4 regions of the Streptomyces sp. NPDC001507 genome follow, and region 2 is predicted to be linked to each of the others. Evidence: riboswitches for the same ligand, from Rfam matches in the RefSeq annotation. Region 2 holds a riboswitch; each other region holds the start of a gene.

Evidence for each region. Region 2 has a riboswitch for cyclic di-AMP ahead of ACFY0K_RS29390 (NlpC/P60 family protein). Riboswitches for the same ligand answer to the same signal wherever they lie in the genome.
Region 1: linked by a shared signal. The riboswitch ahead of ACFY0K_RS24400 (peptidoglycan DD-metalloendopeptidase family protein) and the one ahead of ACFY0K_RS29390 (NlpC/P60 family protein) in region 2 are both predicted to bind cyclic di-AMP.
Region 3: linked by a shared signal. The riboswitch ahead of ACFY0K_RS28435 (transglycosylase SLT domain-containing protein) and the one ahead of ACFY0K_RS29390 (NlpC/P60 family protein) in region 2 are both predicted to bind cyclic di-AMP.
Region 4: linked by a shared signal. The riboswitch ahead of ACFY0K_RS14350 (transglycosylase family protein) and the one ahead of ACFY0K_RS29390 (NlpC/P60 family protein) in region 2 are both predicted to bind cyclic di-AMP.

The regions. Positions count from the first base shown of each region.
Region 1 covers NZ_JBIAVV010000007.1:399,949-402,141, reverse strand. Annotated here, with positions in the region: gene ACFY0K_RS24400 (peptidoglycan DD-metalloendopeptidase family protein) at 1-849, opposite strand, end outside; cyclic di-AMP (ydaO/yuaA leader) riboswitch at 854-1,010, opposite strand; gene ACFY0K_RS24395 (alpha-galactosidase) at 1,319-2,193, opposite strand, start outside.
Region 2 covers NZ_JBIAVV010000009.1:417,895-420,087, reverse strand. Annotated here, with positions in the region: gene pcrA (DNA helicase PcrA) at 1-826, opposite strand, end outside; cyclic di-AMP (ydaO/yuaA leader) riboswitch at 1,163-1,336, shown strand; gene ACFY0K_RS29390 (NlpC/P60 family protein) at 1,344-2,193, shown strand, end outside.
Region 3 covers NZ_JBIAVV010000009.1:209,644-211,836, forward strand. Annotated here, with positions in the region: gene ACFY0K_RS28430 (HAD family hydrolase) at 1-281, shown strand, start outside; gene ACFY0K_RS28435 (transglycosylase SLT domain-containing protein) at 300-788, opposite strand; cyclic di-AMP (ydaO/yuaA leader) riboswitch at 794-990, opposite strand; gene ACFY0K_RS28440 (polyprenyl synthetase family protein) at 2,192-2,193, shown strand, end outside.
Region 4 covers NZ_JBIAVV010000004.1:113,718-115,910, reverse strand. Annotated here, with positions in the region: gene ACFY0K_RS14355 (transglycosylase family protein) at 1-988, shown strand, start outside; cyclic di-AMP (ydaO/yuaA leader) riboswitch at 1,182-1,356, shown strand; gene ACFY0K_RS14350 (transglycosylase family protein) at 1,361-2,053, shown strand.

The DNA.
Region 1 (2,193 bases), on a different contig from region 2:
CTCGAAGTGGACGTGCGGGCCGGTCACGTTGCCGGTCGCGCCGGAGAGGCCGATCTGCTGGCCCGCGGTCACGGTCTGACCGACCGAGACGGACAGGGCGGAGAGGTGGCCGAACTGCGCGTAGTAGCCGTCGGCGAGCCGGATGACGACCTGGTTGCCGTAGGCGCCGCCCCAGCCGGCCGTGACGACGGTGCCGGCGCCGACGGCCTTGACCGGGGTGCCGGTCGGGACGACGAAGTCGACGCCCGTGTGGTAGCCGCTGGACCACATGCTGCCGGCCACGTGGTAGCCCGTGCCGATGGCGCCACCGGCGACCGGGAGGGTGAAGCCGGCGGCGGTCGTGGCCGAATCACCCGAGACGTCCGAGGTGTCCGAGGAGGTGACCGAGGACGAGGTGGACGACTGCGGGCTCCACTGCGCCTCGGGACGAGAGCCGGAGTCGGTCGGCGCGGCGTGCCGGCCGCCGAGGGTGAGCTTGAGGCCGGGGTGGATCAACGAGGGATTGCCGCCGACCGCCTGCCGGTTGTCGGCGTAGAGCCGGTGCCAGCCACCGCGGACGTTCTGGTCGCGGGCGATCTTCGAGAGGTAGTCGCCGGGCACCACCGTGTAGATCCGATGCGCGGAATGCGCGGCGCCGGAATGCCCTGCGGGCGCCTCCTTCACCGCGGCCTTCTCGGCCACGGGAAGCGACTGGGTGGTCTTTTCGGAAAGGGACTGCGTGGTGGCCGCGTGGGCGCCGGTGGCTCCCATGAGCGGCAGAGCCAGCGCGGCGCCACCGGTTCCGGCGACGGCCATCGAACGGGTGAGGCGCTGGGACTTGGGACGGCGGTGCTTACCCTTCGCGGGCATGGCGCATTCCTCTCCTGCGCCTGCGAGGTGAGCTGTCGGGTTCGGGCTGGAGCTGCCCGGCCACAAGGAAGTGGCTGCACCCCGAGCCGTCCCGGGAACCGGAACAGGCGGTCATACCTGGTGGGTCCCCCGCTCCTGCCGGGCACGGGTGAGTGTGTGTGGGGACTCCGGGCGGCGGCAGGATTCGGCGTTCCGACCGGATGTGCGGCGAACGTAAGCGAGTAAGACGGACGTGGACAAGCACCCGGTTCCGGCCGTCCGGTTCCGACGTGATCCATAAAGGGAAGTTCCGGTCACCCTCCGTGAATTCCGGCCCCAGTCGCATTTCCAATTCGCTTGCGGAACATCAGGATTACGTGAGCATGACGCGCGACGGACGGTCACGAATATGACGCTCCTCACGCACGTCACACCACGTCCGCTTATTCCAGAGCAAGTTATGACGAAGGTTCCAATTCGGGCGTATGCGTCAGACCCGGCGGAGCCGGAAGACCGCCGCGTCCAGGTCACCCTTCAGCCCGGTGCGCAGCCCGTGGTGCGACAGCACGGCACCCCGATGCACTTCGCCCGTTTCGCGGCATTCGTACGACGCGGTCGGGTCGAGCCCCTGCAGCCGCAGCGCCGGCGCCGGCTCGCCGTAGCTCTGCGCCTGCAGCCAGGCCAGGACGACGGTCTCGTCGCCGAGCGTGTACTGCACCGCGCTGAGCCCGCCGGCCGGCGGCCGCAGCCGGAACTGCTCGCCGCGCTGCACCTGGGGCCGGATCTCCTTGTAGAGCTCCACCCAGCGCCCGGCCTCGGCCAGCTCCTCCTCGGTCCACTGCGAGAGGTCGCCGCCGACCCCGAGCGCCCCGGCCATGGAGCTGACGAACCGGAAACGCAGGCTGCTGATCCGGCCGTTGAGCTGGTGGTTCGGGCTGTCGGTGACCCAGGCCGACATGACCCGGGCGGGGTGGATCTGGCTGAAGCCGTGCTGGATGGCGAGCCGGTCCAGCGGGTCGGTGTTGTCGGAGGTCCACACCTCGTCGGTACGGCTCATGATCCCGAGGTCGATCCGCCCGCCACCGCCCGAGCAGGACTCGATGGCGACGTTCGGGTGGGCCGCGCGGATCCGGTCGAGCAGGGCGTACAGGCCGCGCACGTGGTCGACCCACAGGCGCTGCGGGTAGGGCTCGCCGGGCCAGCCCGCGTCCGTGAAGCAGCGGTTGAAGTCCCACTTGACGTAGTCGATCGGGGCGCTGGACAGCAGGGCGTCGAGCTGCCCCCAGAGGTACTCCTGGACGTCCTCGCGGGCCAGGTTGAGGACGAGCTGGTTGCGGAGTTCCGTGCGCTTTCGTCCCTGCTGGT
Region 2 (2,193 bases):
GGCGGTAGTGCTCGGCGACGTCCGGGAAGGCGCGCAGCAGGTTGACCGTCGTCATGATCAGGTCGTCGAAGTCGAGGGCGTTCGCCTCGCGCAGCCGCGACTGGTACAGGGCGTAGGCCTGGGCGAGGGTCTTCTCGAAGCCGTCGCTCGCCCGGGCGGCGAAGTCCTCCTCGTCGACCAGCTCGTTCTTGAGGTTGCTGACCTGGGCGCTGAACGACTTCGGCGGGAAGCGCTTGGGGTCGAGGTCCAGGTCGCGGCAGACCAGGGCCATCAGGCGCTTGGAGTCGGCGGCGTCGTAGATCGAGAAGGAGGAGGTGAAGCCGAGCTTCTTGCTCTCCCGGCGCAGGATCCGCACGCAGGCGCTGTGGAAGGTCATCACCCACATGGCGTTCGCGCGCGGGCCGACGAGGTGCTCGACGCGCTCCTTCATCTCGCCCGCGGCCTTGTTGGTGAAGGTGATCGCGAGGATCTGACCCGGGTGCACCTGGCGCGCGCCGAGCAGGTGTGCGATGCGGTGGGTGAGCACGCGCGTCTTGCCGGAACCGGCGCCGGCCACGATGAGCAGCGGGGAGCCTGCGTGCACGACGGCGGCCCGCTGGTTGTCGTTCAGCCCCTCCAGGAGCGCGGCCGGGTCCAGGGCCGGGCGGGCGGCGCCGTCGCGGTAGTAGGCGTCCCGGTCCGGGGGCACGTCGAACTTCCCGCCGAACAGATCGTCCGGAACCGACTCCGGAGCGTGCTCGTCCTCGGGCGGCGGCGGGGGTTCCTCGTCGTGGCCGCGGGGGGCCTGGAGGCTCGCCAGGAAGCTGTCGTCAAAGAGGCTGCTCATCGCTCTCCGAGTCTAGGGCGCGCCACCGACAACCGGCCGCCACCCCGAAAACTCGCCCCCGTGACCGAACGGATCCCCTCCGTCACAGCAGGTGGACGCGCGTCCCGCAGCCGCCGACGCCCACCCCGGACCTTTGGATCCCTCCCGCCCGGAACCTTTGGATCCGCCCGGGCAAGTCACCCATAACCCCCCAGATCGCCCCGCCTGAGCAGAGCACAACGCCCAGGTCACGAAAATGTATCGGGCATATCGCACATCAAACTTCACAGAGACCACACGAGTTGGCTAGCGTGCCGGGCAGGCCGTACGACCCCCACCGGCGAACGTCGCCGGGCCGCACGGCCTCCGCCGAGTCCGGGGCGCCACCGCGCATCCGGAGCCGGGGACCCACACCGATCCCGGGGTGAATCGGTCCCGCCTCCCCTCCGGGGACGGACCGTAGGGCAACCCTTCCGACCCACCCGCCCGAACCCGACAGCTAACTCGGTAGGCGGAACACCGGAAGGAGTCGCCCCCGTTGGCGTCGCACCGCAAGTCCCGGCCGTCAGGAGCGCGCGCGGCAGGCATACGCACCCCCGCGCTGGCCACCGCAACCCTCACCTCCATGGCCCTGTTCTCCCAGTCGGCCGAGGCCGCGCCCGCCGAGGACGGCAAGCCGAGCCTGGAGGAGGTCGAGAAGAAGGTCGACGCCCTCTACCGGCAGGCGGAGTCGGCGACCGAGAAGTACAACGCGGCCAAGGAGCGCACCGGCAGACAGCGCAAGCAGGTCGACACCCTGCTCGACGACGTCGCCAGACGCACCGAACGGCTCAACAAGGCGCGTGAGGAACTGGGTTCGTTCGCCGCGGCCCAGTACCGGACCGGCGCGAGCGTTCCCGACACCGCGACCTTCCTGCTCGCGGACAGCCCCCAGGGCTACTTCGACCAGGACCAGCTGATGAGCCGCCTGACCTCGCGCCAGAAGGGCGCGGTCGACGACTACGTCACCCAGCAGGCCGCGACCATGAAGAAGCGGCAGGAGGCCACCCGGAGCCTCGAGGCGCTCACCGGGACGCAGGACGACCTCAAGGCCGCCAAGACCACCGTGCAGACGAAGCTGGCCTCCGCGCGGGAGCTGCTGTCGCAGCTGACGGCCGCGGAGAAGGCCCGGCTGGCGGTGATCGAGAAGCGGCAGCAGGAGGAGGCGGCCCGCAAGGCGGCGGAGCTGGCGAAGCAGCAGGCCGCCGCTGCCGGCCGGGAGGCCTCGTCGTCCGCGGCGTCCTCGGCGTCGGGCGGCTCCGCTTCCGGCTCCGGTTCGGACTCCGGCCCGGACTCCGCCTATGCCACGAAGGCCGCCAAGGCGATCGCCTTCGCCCGCGCACAGATCG
Region 3 (2,193 bases), 210 kb from region 2:
TGGCGACGGTCACGATGTCGGGGCCGGGCACCGTCGAACTGCAGCCGTGCGGGGTGACCAAGGCGACCGGGCTCGCGCTGGCCGCGGACCGGCTGGGGCTGAGCCCCGGACGGGCCATCGCCTTCGGCGACATGCCCAACGACATCCCGATGTTCGAGTGGGCGGCCCACGGGGTGGCGATGGCCAACGCCCATCCCGAACTCAGGGCGATGGCCGACGAGATCACCACGTCGAACGAGGACGACGGCATCGCCGTCGTCCTCGAAAGACTCTTCGACTGACGCGGGGCGTCGGTCGGGTCAGTACGCGCCGTTGACGTTGTCGATCGAGCCGTACCGTGCGGCGGCGTAGTTGCAGGCGGCGGTGATGTTCGCGACCGGGTCGTAGATGTCGAACGACGTGCCGTCCACGTGGTAGGCCTTGAACGTCGGGTCGATGACCTGGAGCAGGCCCTTGGACGGGATGCCCTTCGCCGCGTTGGAGTCCCAGAGGTTGATGGCCCGCGGGTTGCCGGAGGACTCGCGCATCAGGTTGCGGTAGATGCCGTTGTAGGTGCCCGGGATGCTCTTCTCGTGCATGATCGCGAGCGACTCGCGGATCCAGCCGTCGAGGTTGTTCGGGTACCCGGCGAGGGTCGTGGAGGCCGTTGCGGCGGAGGAGCCGGCGGCGGACGCGGTCGTCGCCCCGATGAGCGGGATAGCGAGGACGGCGGCACCGGTGCCGACGACGGCGAGCGTGCGGACGATGCGGTTACGGCGGGGACGGCGGTGCTGGGCGGCAGCAGGCATGGCGAGGTTCCTCTCCGTCGCCTGCGAGGTGAGCTGTCGGGTTCGGGCCCGGGGAGTGCCCGGCCGCACCGCCCGAAGGCGATACGACTTCACCCCTAGCCGTTCCGGAACGGCGTCTGTTCTGTGACGTCGGCCGCCCGGTCCGGCGACTTACCTGGGTCCCCCGCTCCTGCCGTGCGAATGAACTCGTCGATGGGTCATTACGGGCGGCGGCAGGATTCGGCGTCCGCCCGGCGAGCCGGAACGTATGCGACAGCACATGTCCGGAACAAGAGCCTGATTCACACAACGTGCCGATTGGCCTTGATCCGCGCCGTATGAACCGCTTGATCCTTTGCGACTGCCAACCCTCAACTGGCCCACAGGGAAAGGAAAGAAAGGGCGCCTTACGCGCCTTGCGGCATTTGGGTGCGCGTGACCTACTTCACGAATTCGCAATAGCGGCAAATCAGACATCAGGGACTATTGGAAACTGCCTTTTCCTGGTTCGGCGGAATAGCGCCCGGCTCGCATTCGTTGGGGTTGGATTCTCGGTTGTCCCCGTCTGGATGATTAGCGAGATTAGTCCGAATTGGTGGCTTGTATCAGCTTATGGTTGATTCGGGTCGGGTGAAGGGAGTGGGCGGGGGCCGCCGACCGGGCTCAACGGCGCAGGTGAGGCTCCTGGTTGGCCGGTCCGGGTGCCGGGAGCGTGTCGAGGGTCGGTGTGCGTATGCGTGATTCTCGTCACGTCGGAGGAGGTGTGTCAGGGGCTCGGGGATCGTCGGTGTGAGTGCCCGTCGTGAGGGCGGAACCTCCTCTGCGGTGTGAGTCGTTGACATGACGGCAGCCTGGGCGGGGACCCGGGCATGAGATGTCCCTGCGAGCCGGGCCGGGGAGCGTGCGCATCCAGGAGGCGCAGGCCGGGGGACGTAGGCCGACGGAACGTGGAGGTCGCCGTGCGTGGTCCCGTGGAGGAAGGGTGTGCGGACGGGTGCGGGATGCCGCCGTTCGTGCATCGGGTGTCCCCGTCGGCCCGGGTGGGCGGTGGAGAGGGGTACGCCCGGGCAGGTGACGTTGGCCGGGGGGAGTGGGGCGGTTTCCGGGCGGCGGCCGTCCGGAGGGTTCGTTGCCGGACGGATGCGGCGCGTCACCCCGGACCCGGGCCCGGCATGGAGACCGGTGCGGGACACGGCTTGGGCCTCGGTTCGCGACAACTGACCGCACTTCCTGTTAAGTCATTGCATGTCAGGTCGTATCAGCTGATCAAAAACATAACGGTCGTGATCCGATAGCGCCCGGGGTGTAACCGTGGGCGCTATCGGTGATCGAAACCTGACCGGATACGCTGACTTGAGTGATGGCAGCGACCTATCGACAAACCGTGTAATCGCCAGTAGACACCAGCAGACAGGAGACCCCTCGT
Region 4 (2,193 bases), on a different contig from region 2:
GAACGGTCGTCACCGTCGCCCCCGCCAGGCTCCGGCACTCCTCGTCGCGGCCGGGGTGACCGGCTCGGCCATCGCCATCCCGCTCCTCGGCGCGGTGAACGCCAGCGCGGCCGACGGCTCCACCTGGGACCAGGTGGCCGAGTGCGAGAGCGGCGGCTCCTGGAGCGCCGACAACGGCACGGGCTACTACGGCGGTCTTCAGATCTCCCTGGAGGACTGGAGCAAGTACGGGGGCCAGGAGTACGCCTCCACGCCGGACCAGGCGAGCCGTTCGCAGCAGATCGCGGTCGCCGAGAAGATGCTCGCCGACCAGGGCACCAAAGCGTGGCGGACCTGCGCCCTGCTCGCCGGACTCTCGTCCGACGACGCCTCGGTGAACGTGGACACGGGTCTCGGCAACTCGGGTGGTTCGTCCGGTTCATCCGGATCCTCGGACTCGTCCTCAGGTCTGTCCGACTCGTCCTCTTCCTCCGGTTCCGACACCTCTTCGGGTGTCACGGACTCCGGGAGTGACTCCGCCACCCCCTCTCCGGGCGCGAGTGCCGGCGGCGACTCCGAGGTCGACTCCTCCGGCAAATCCAGCAAGACGGACAAGTCGGAAACGTCCGACTCCGATTCCGGCTCCGGCGCGCCGAAGGTGAGTGAGAGTCCCGCCACCTCCGGGGCTGACGACTCGGACAAATCGTGGCAGACCGGCGGGTCTTGGAGTCTGGTGGACACGGGGGCCGTCAGTGGCGGCGGCAAGCACCGCGGCGGTTCGGCGGACGAAAGCGTGACAAACGGTCAGAGTGTCACCTCCTCCGGCCGGCACGCCTCCGGCGACAGCGGCACCTACACCGTCCGCGACGGCGACACCCTCGCCTCCATCGCCGACTCCCTTGGCCTGGACGGCGGATGGCGCGCGCTCTATGACGCGAACAAGGCTGATATCGGCTCCGACCCGAATGCCATCACCCCCGGTCAGACCCTGAAACTCGGCACCGAATAGGACGAAAGGCGGCGGGAGTTGACGCCCCGTTCGAGCCGAATGTCCGTTTTGGTGAAAGTGTGGGATGAGTCTCAGAAGCCCTGATCATCTTTGAAATTCATCTGATCGTCTGTTTACGGTCGAGGCCGCTCGTCACCACGAGCCCCGGCCGTCGCAACGCCGAGTCCTGCCAGCGGCTGCCCGGGAACAGTCGTCGCGTCATGCGCCGTAGGCAGGAGCGGGGGACCCAAGGTAAGTGCCGGGACCGGTGGTTGAGACCGCCGATCCGGCTCGGGGTGAAGCCGCGCACCGACACACAGGTGTGCGGCCGGGCAACTCAACCGGCCCGAACCCGACAGCTCACCTCGCAGGCGTCGGTGAGGGGATCGATCCATGCTGTTCTCCGGCAAGGGCAAGCACCGTCGTCCGTCCAAGGCCGTCCGCGCCATCGCTGTCGCCGGTGTCACCGGCGTCGCCGTCGCCGCCCCGCTGATGGCGGCCGGCAGCGCCTCCGCCGCCACCGCCTCCGAGTGGGACGCCGTCGCCCAGTGCGAGTCCGGCGGCAACTGGGCCATCAACACCGGCAACGGCTACTACGGCGGTCTGCAGTTCTCCGCCTCCACCTGGGCCGCGTACGGCGGCACGCAGTACGCCGCGCAGGCCAACCAGGCCACCAAGGCGCAGCAGATCCAGATCGCCGAGAAGGTCCTCGCCGCCCAGGGCAAGGGTGCCTGGCCGGTCTGCGGCACGGGCCTGTCCGGTGCCACCTACACCGGCAGCAGCTCCAGCAGCTCCAGCAACTCCGCCGGCTCGTCGAGCAGCAGCACCAGCACCCGCTCGACCGACACCCAGGCCGCGTCCCGCTCCGCCGAGCGTCCGGCCGCCAAGAAGACCGTCACCACCCCGACCGGCAAGAAGGTCAAGAAGGGCGACGGCGAGTACAAGGTCGTCAAGGGCGACACCCTCAGCTCGATCGCCGAGAAGCACAAGGTCAAGGGCGGCTGGCAGGCGCTGTTCAAGCTGAACAAGGACATCGTCGAGGACGCCGACTTCATCTACCCGGGCCAGCAGCTGCACCTGAAGTAGGGCACCTGACGCAGCCCGCGGGCGGCCGCCGAAAGTACTGGGCGGTGCCCAGCTGAACCACAGCTCTCCCACAACCGTGGTCCCCATAGTGGAGACCACGTGAGGGCCACCCCCGTCCCCCACGGACCCCCGCCCCGGTG